2 regions of the Sanguibacter keddieii DSM 10542 genome follow, and region 2 is predicted to be linked to the other one. Evidence: riboswitches for the same ligand, from Rfam matches in the RefSeq annotation. Region 2 holds a riboswitch; the other holds the start of a gene.
What was found. Region 2 has a riboswitch for thiamine pyrophosphate ahead of SKED_RS02035 (thiamine ABC transporter substrate-binding protein). Riboswitches for the same ligand answer to the same signal wherever they lie in the genome.
Positions count from the first base shown of each region.

Region 1: another riboswitch for thiamine pyrophosphate. It lies ahead of SKED_RS03900 (YkoF family thiamine/hydroxymethylpyrimidine-binding protein); the one in region 2 lies ahead of SKED_RS02035 (thiamine ABC transporter substrate-binding protein).

Region 1 covers NC_013521.1:909,482-913,226, reverse strand. The annotation lists gene SKED_RS03910 (ABC transporter ATP-binding protein) at 1-1,243, opposite strand, end outside; gene SKED_RS03905 (ECF transporter S component) at 1,240-1,908, opposite strand; gene SKED_RS03900 (YkoF family thiamine/hydroxymethylpyrimidine-binding protein) at 1,905-2,582, opposite strand; TPP riboswitch at 2,657-2,757, opposite strand; gene SKED_RS03895 (PrsW family glutamic-type intramembrane protease) at 2,870-3,745, shown strand, end outside.
Region 2 covers NC_013521.1:462,455-466,199, reverse strand. The annotation lists gene SKED_RS02040 (ABC transporter permease) at 1-1,123, opposite strand, end outside; gene SKED_RS02035 (thiamine ABC transporter substrate-binding protein) at 1,128-2,231, opposite strand; TPP riboswitch at 2,284-2,388, opposite strand; gene SKED_RS02030 (DUF4235 domain-containing protein) at 2,603-2,842, shown strand; gene SKED_RS02025 (hypothetical protein) at 2,861-3,475, opposite strand; gene SKED_RS02020 (hypothetical protein) at 3,472-3,745, opposite strand, start outside.

The DNA of each region.
Region 1 (3,745 bases), 450 kb from region 2:
CGCCCGAGAGCTGGTGCGGGCTGCGGTCGGCGACGTGCTCGAGGCGGTGCTCGCGCAGCATGCGCGCGACCGTCTCGTCCGGGTCGGTGAGCCCGTGGGCGATCTCGCCGGTGACGCTGTGCGCGACGAGCTGGTGCTCGGGGTTCTGGAACACCATGCCCGGGCGCGCACCGGTCACGGTGCCGGCGTGCGGCCGGGCGAGACCCGCGAGCGCGTGCAGCAGGGTCGACTTGCCGGTCCCGTTCTCGCCGAGGACCGCGACCACCTGCCCTGCGTGCACGTCGAGGTCGACGCCGTCGAGGACCGTCCGCGCGCCGTGGCCGACCGCGAGGCCTCGCGCCCGCAGCAAGGGCGCTGCGCCGTGCCCACCGTCTCCCTCTCCCCCCGTCCCACGAGGCACGAGGCCCTCGAGGAACGCGTCGTGCGCCCTCGAGGCGAGGTCGCCGTGCGCACCGCTGAGGGCGGTGAGCTCGGCCTCGAGCGGCAACCAGCACCCGAGGCGGTGCAGCGCCGCGGCGTGCTCGCGGAGCACCGAGGGGGTGGGGCCGTCGGCGACGACGCTGCCGTCGTCGCCGAGCACGACGGCCCGGCCGGGCAGCGCCTCGACTCCGCCGTCACCGGCGTAGTCGTCCAGCCGGTGCTCGACGAGCAGCACGGTGAGCGACGCGTCGCGCGCGACCTCGTCGACCGCGGCCCGCACGGCGCGGACGCCACCGGCGTCGAGCATGGAGGTGGGTTCGTCGAGGAGCAGCAGCCCGGGCTGGCCGACCACCGCGGCCGCGAGCGCGACCCGTTGCGTCTGCCCGCCGGACAGCCGGGCCGTCTGGGCCGCGGCGAGCGCCCCAGCACCGACCTGGTCGAGAGCGGCCTGGACGAGCGGCCCGATGAGCGCGGGAGGCACGGCCCGGTTCTCCAGGACGAGGGCGAGCTCGGCGTCGACCTGCGGCAGGCACACCGAGGCCGAGGGGTCCTGCCCGACGACCCCGAGGACGGTCGAGCGCTCGTGGACCGGGGTGTCGACGTCGAGGTCGAGCGTCGCCCCCAGTCCCAGCGTGCCGGTGACCGTCGCCGGCGTGCTGTGCGGCACGAGCCCGGCGACGAGGTGCAGGAGGGTGGACTTCCCGGCGCCCGACGGCCCGAGGACGACCACCCTCTCCCCTGCTGCGACGTGCAGGTCGACCCCGCGCAGGGACGGGGTGTCCCTGCGCGGGTAGGTGACGGTGACGTCGGTGAGCGAGATCATCGCGGGGCCGTGCGGCCGATGGCGAAGCTGTCGACGACCCCGGTGCGGGCGAGCGCGTCGACGACCACCTTGGCGAGCAGCCCGCCGAGGACCACACCGGAGACCACCTGGATGGCCAGGCGGGTCCAGAACAGGTCGGTGCCGTACCAGCCGGCACGGAACGCGCTGAAGAAGAACACCGCGAAGGCACCGAGCCCTCCGGACACGGCGTAGGTGAGCCACGAGTAGCTGCGGTACCGCGTCGCGGTGAAGGGCAGCTCGCTGCCGGCACCCTGGATCGCGGCGGCGACGAACAGCAGGGGCCCGACGGCCGAGCCGAGGAACACGACCTCGATGACCGAGGCGAGCACCTCGGCGACGATGCCGGCACCGGGGCGCTGGATGATGGCGATCGCGACGGGCGCGACGATCAGCCAGCCGCCGAGCAGGACGTGCTGGGTGAGGTCGCCGAAGGGGCCGGTGACCGCCGCGAAGGCGATCCACCCCTGGACGAGCGCCCAGTAGAGGAAGCCGAAGACGACGCCGAGCACCACGACGAGCATGAGCTCCTTGAGGCTCCAGGGTGCCCGGCGCGTGCGGCGGAGTCCCTGGGAGGGCGTGGCGGGAGAGCCGGAGCCCTGGCTCGCGATCGGAGTGGTGGTCTCCGGGGTGCCGTCGCCGCTCATCGGGCAGCCTCGCTCGGGCTGTTGACGGAGATGGTCACGTGGGTGGTGACGTGCCGGACGGACTGCCCGACGGTGACCCACGCGTCGACGACGGTGGTGAGGACGTCGGCGACGTCGCCTGCGAGACGGGTGACGTAGTGATCACTCCCGACGACGGTCCCGGCCGCACGTGCCCGCTCGATCGCGGCGTAGATGTCCCGCATGTGGTCGGGCACGGTCGAGCCGGCGAGGGGCTGGTCGGCGAGCGGGTAGAGGGCCCACTGGGCGACGGCGCGGACGCCGGTCTGCGGGAGGGCCACCGTCTGCCGCGCGGGGAACGGCTGGTCGGCGGGCAGGTCGCAGGTGACCTCGCCCGGGCAGCCGCGCGAGAGCATCACGGCCGCCGAGACGTGCTCGCCGCTCCGGGAGGCCGCCGCGACGAGGTCGGCGAGGTACTCCGCGATGCGCTGCTCGGTGCCGGCGACCCGGGTCGAGACCGGGTCGGTCTCGACGACCAGGCCGTCGGTCGACGTGACGGCGAGGGCCTCGGTGATGATGCGGACGTAGTCCGAGCTCATCACCGACAGCGTGATGCGCGCGCCGATGCCGAGCTCCGCGGGGGTGGGCGCCGGCTCGGTGCCCGTCGCGGCGCTCGTGGTCGCACTGGTGATGGTCGTGCTGGTGGTGGTGTGCACTGTCGTGCCCTTCTCGTCTCGAGGTGGGGCACGGGCAGCACCGACGCACGCCAGCGATGAGCTGGCGTGCGTGGGTGCCGTAAGAGATGCCTCCCTGCGCTGGCATGATCCAGATCAGGTTCGACGGTCGAAGGTTGAGAACCTTCCTCTCAGCCCGGCTCACCGGACTCCCGTGTTCGTCACCCACCCTAGGGGTCGGCGCACCCCGCTGACCAGCCGGGACCGGTCGTCGAGACTCGTGGGCCGGAACCGTGGCGGTGAGGGTCCGCTCCTGCCACACTGCCTCCATGACACTGAGCGTGGTGGGGGCAGCACTCTTGATCATCGGCCTGACCGGGGCCTACGTCGCAGCACGGGTCCGCGAAGGCGTCCCGGCACCGGGGTGGTTCCCCGACCCGTCCTCGCACTCCGCGCAGCGACGCTGGTGGGACTCCCGGGCGTGGACCGCACGCGTCGAGCCCGGTGAGCAGCCTGCCGTCCGCGGCCGACGCTTCCACGGCAGGTTCTGGGGACGTTCCTGGGTCGCGTCGCTGGTCGGTGCCGTCGTCGTCCTGGTGGTGGGGTCGGCGGTCTACACCGCGACCGACGCGATCCACGTCATGGGCGTCGCCAGCCTCGTCGGCATGGCGCTGGTCTGCTGGGCCTTCTACAGGTTCGTGAACCGCCAGCTCGCCCTGGACGACGTCATCGGACCGCTCGAGGTCCTGGCCGTCGTGGTCGGGACGAGCGGCGCGGTGCTGCTGGTGGCCGCGAACGTCAACTCCTGGATCATCGACGGGCCGGGCATCCAGACGGCCTCCGCGCTCGTCGGGCTCGTCGAGGAGGGCACCAAGCTCATCGTGCCCCTCGCGCTCTTCGTCCTCGGCCGGTACCGCGACCCGCGCGCCGGCATCGCGGTCGGGCTCGCCTCCGGCTTCGGCTTCGCCATCACCGAGACTGTCCAGTACGCCTACCAGACCGCGTCCGCGACCGGCCCGAACTTCTGCGGGACCGGGACGGTCGACAGCTCGAGCGCGACCGTCGTGCAGGAGCAGGTCTTCCGGATCTTCACCGTGTCGCCCCTGCACTGGCTGTGGACCGGGATCGCCGTGGCGATCGCCTGGCGCCTCTGGCACCTGCACGGCCGTCGCGGCACGCTCGGTGCCGTAGGAGGCATCCTGCTG
Region 2 (3,745 bases):
TGACGGTGAGCGCGTTGCGCCCGCCCGTCGTGCCGAGCGCGACGTAGTTGTCCAGCCCCCAGCCGTCGGGCGTGCGCAACGACCGGACCACGAGGTTGGCGATGGGCCAGGCCAGCAGCACCACGACCACCACGGCCGTCAGCGCGGCGGGCAGGGCGTCGGCGCTGCGCAGGCGCAGCGGGTGCGTCGACCGTGTCGCTGCGGTCAGCGCGAGCGCGGTCTCGCGCCGGGCTCGCGCCCGGGACGCGACCGCCAGGGCGGCGCTGACCACCACCAGCTGGACGACCGACAGGACCGCGGCGGTCCGCAGGTCGAGGAACTGGACGGTCTGCATCCAGATCTCGGTCTCGATGGTGCCGTAGCGCTGGCCGCCGAGCACGAGCACGACGCCGAAGGCCGTCGCGCAGAAGAGGAAGACGACCGCGGCGGCCGACGCGACGGCAGGACCGAGGGCCGGGAGCGTCACCGTCCAGAAGGCCCGTGCGGGCGAGGCCCCGAGGGCGCGGGCGGCCTGCTCGGCGCGCGGGTCGAGGTGCTCCCACAGCCCGCCGACGGTGCGCACCACCACGGAGTAGTTGAAGAACACGAGGGCGATGACGATCGCCGTGAAGGTCCCGTCGAGCTGCAAGGAACCGAGCGGGCCCGACTCGGCGAGCAGCGCGCGGAAGGCGACGCCCACGACGACGGTGGGCAGCACGAAGGGCACCGTGACGAAGGCCCGGACCAGCGCCTGCCCCCGGAAGGTGCAGCGGTACAGGACGTAGGCGCCCGGGATGCCGAGCAGCAGCGACACCACGGTCCCGAGGGCTGCCTGCGCGAGGGTGTACCCGACGATCCGCCAGGTGCGCGGCTGGGAGAACACCTCGGCGAAGCCGCCGAGGTCGAGCGCCCCGTCGGCCACGAAGCCGCGGCCGACGAGGGCGCTGACCGGCCACACGAAGAACATCCCCAGGAACGCGACCGGCACGAGCACCGCGAGCGCCCACGAGGCCCGACGGGCCACCAGCCCCGTGCGGGCGGGCAGCCGGCCGCGGCCGGACGGGCGCGCGGGGCGCCCGCCCGGTCCGCGGGGTGCGTCGGCCGGGTCCCGGCGGGTCCTGACGTCGTCCTGGAGGGTGGTCACGAGATCAGCCGACCACCTGAGCGGTCCAGTCCTTGATCCACGTGTCGCGGTTCGCGGAGATCTCGGCCGGGTCGAGGGCGATCGGCGACGTGGGGACGGGGGCGAAGGTCTCCCACTCGGCGGGGATGGTCGCGTCGGGGCTCACCGGGAACACGTACATGGTCTCGGGGATGTCCGACTGGAACTGGTCGCCCAGCAGGAAGTCCACGAAGGCCTGCGCGCCCTCGGGGTTGTCGCCGTTCGCGAGGACGCCGGCGTACTCCACCTGGCGGAAGCAGGTGTCGAGGAGCGCCGCGGTGGTGCTCGAGGTGCCGTCGTCGCTCACGGTGTAGGCGGGGGACGACGCGTAGGACAGCACGACCGGGCGGTCGCCCTCGCCGCTCGCCGAGAAGTCGGTGTAGTAGGCGTCCTCCCAGCCGTCGACGACCTTGAGGCCGTTGTCGGTCAGGCTCGACCAGTAGTCGAGGTACCCGTCGGTGCCGAAGTGGCCGATGGTCGCGAAGAGGAACGACAGGCCGGGCGTCGAGGTGGCCGGGTTGGTGACGACGGTGAGGTCCGCGTACTGCGGGTCGGCGAGGTCCTCGAGGGTCTCGGGGGCGTCGATGCCGGCCTCGTCGAACCAGCCGGTGTCGACGTTGAGGCACACGTCGCCGTAGTCGACCGGGGTGAGCGTGCCGGTGTCGTCGACGGCGAGGTCGCCGGCACCGTCTGGCAGGGCGGGCGAGGTGTAAGGCTCGAAGACGCCCTCGTCGACGGCGCGTGACGCGAAGGAGTTGTCGATGCCGAAGGCCACGTCGCCCAGCGGGGACTCCTTGGTGAGGACCAGCTTGTTGGCGAGGGCACCGCCGTCGCCGGTGGTGATGACGTTGAGGGTGAAGCCGCTCTCCTCCTCGAAGGCCGCCTTGGCCTCGTCGGTGATCCCGAAGGAGTCGTGGACGACGACGTCGACGGTGGTCGGGCTGCCGGCGCTGTCGCCCGACCCGTCGGAGCCGGCGTCGGTGCTGCTCGAGCAGGCGGCGAGGGCGAGGCTCAGCGCCCCGGCGACCGCCGCGGTCGTGAGGCGGGCCGGTCGGCCGCTAGCCCTGACGGTGCTGGTGGTGGTGCTCATGGTGATGCGTCCTCCTGGACATGTGCCTCAGAAGGGGTACCACGCGCATGCGTGGCGAGATAGCCCGACTCCCTACGCCGGTGCAAACCGGATCAGGTTCGAGGGTCTGCGGGTGGTTCCGCACTCTCAGCGCTCCTGCGCTCCCCTGTCGTTCCCTCCCAGGCTACCTCCTCGCTCTCATGCTCCGGGCGCGACGACAGGGGCCTCTAGGGCGTGCCCGGTCGTCGCGCCCGGAGCATGAGAGGCGGTCCGTGTCGGTGGGGTGCGGGGCTGCGGGGCGGGAGATACCGTGGGGGCGGCAGCTGATCAGGACCTGACCAGCACAGACGAACTACCGCGGAGGAATCGTGGCCAAGGACCAGTCGGTACCCATGAAGCTCACCACGCTCGCTGTCTCGCTCGGCGCCGGGTGGCTGGCTCAGAAGGCCGTCGCCGCGCTGTGGACCAAGGCCACCGGGCACTCCCCGGTCCACACCGACGACGACGACGCGACCGTCGCGAGCATCGTCGCCTTCGCCGCCGTCACGAGCGCGACCGCGGCGCTCACGCGCGTCCTCGCGACCCGCGGCACCTCCCGCGTCGCGACGCGCATCCACGCCCGCAAGGGCTGACCGGAGGACAGCGGCGGCTCAGCGTGCGGTGAGGACCGCGACGCGTCGGGCCGCCGCCAGCACCTCTGCCGTGACGGCGAGGACCGCTCGACGGGTCACGGGCGCGAGCGCGCCCCCAGAGATCTCCCCGGGGGCTGCCAGCGCGCGGTCCCACGGCAGGCCGAGCACCGCGCCACCGACCCGGGCGCGGGTGACGTCCACGGGGACGACGACCGTCCTCTCGACGCCGAGCCGGTCCGCCGCGGTCTCGCCCATGCCGAGCCCGTCCTGGTGCCAGGGCACCACGACGACGGCGACGACCGTCGGGTCGTCGAGCAGCGTCGGCTCGGGGTTGAGAGCCTGCGCACCTAGGCACCGCAGCAGCACGTCGGCATCGGCCGGGCTGCCGGCAGCGGGCGCGCCGCTGCGCTCGTGCACGGTGCCGCCGTCGTGGTCGAGGACGGCGACGGACGGCCGGGGACGGGTCGGCGCGCGGTAGGTGGCGAGGCAGCGGGCCACGAGCGCGGTGAGGGTCGTGGCCCCGGCGCCGCCGGTCACGCCCGCGAAGACCACCTGCGCCGGACGGCTGCCGAGGTCGACGGCGAGCCAGCGCGCCGCCTCGGCGGGCAGTGGCGTCCGGCGTGTGCTGGTCATCGTCCGTCCTGGACGACGCACGCGCCGCCGAGGCGTGCCGCGAGGCGACGCGCGACCGCGACGCCCACGGCACCCCGCGCGTCGAAGGGCGCGAGGGCCTCGAGCCACACCGCCTCGCCGCTCTCGGCCGCGGCGACGACTGCTGCCCGGACCGGCGTGGGGACCGAGCCCGCGGGGAGCAGCCGCTCGATCTCGCTCGGGACACGTAACGCCGAGGGCTGCTGGACGGACAAGACGGGCTCGGAGTCCGCGTCGTCGACCAGCTGGACG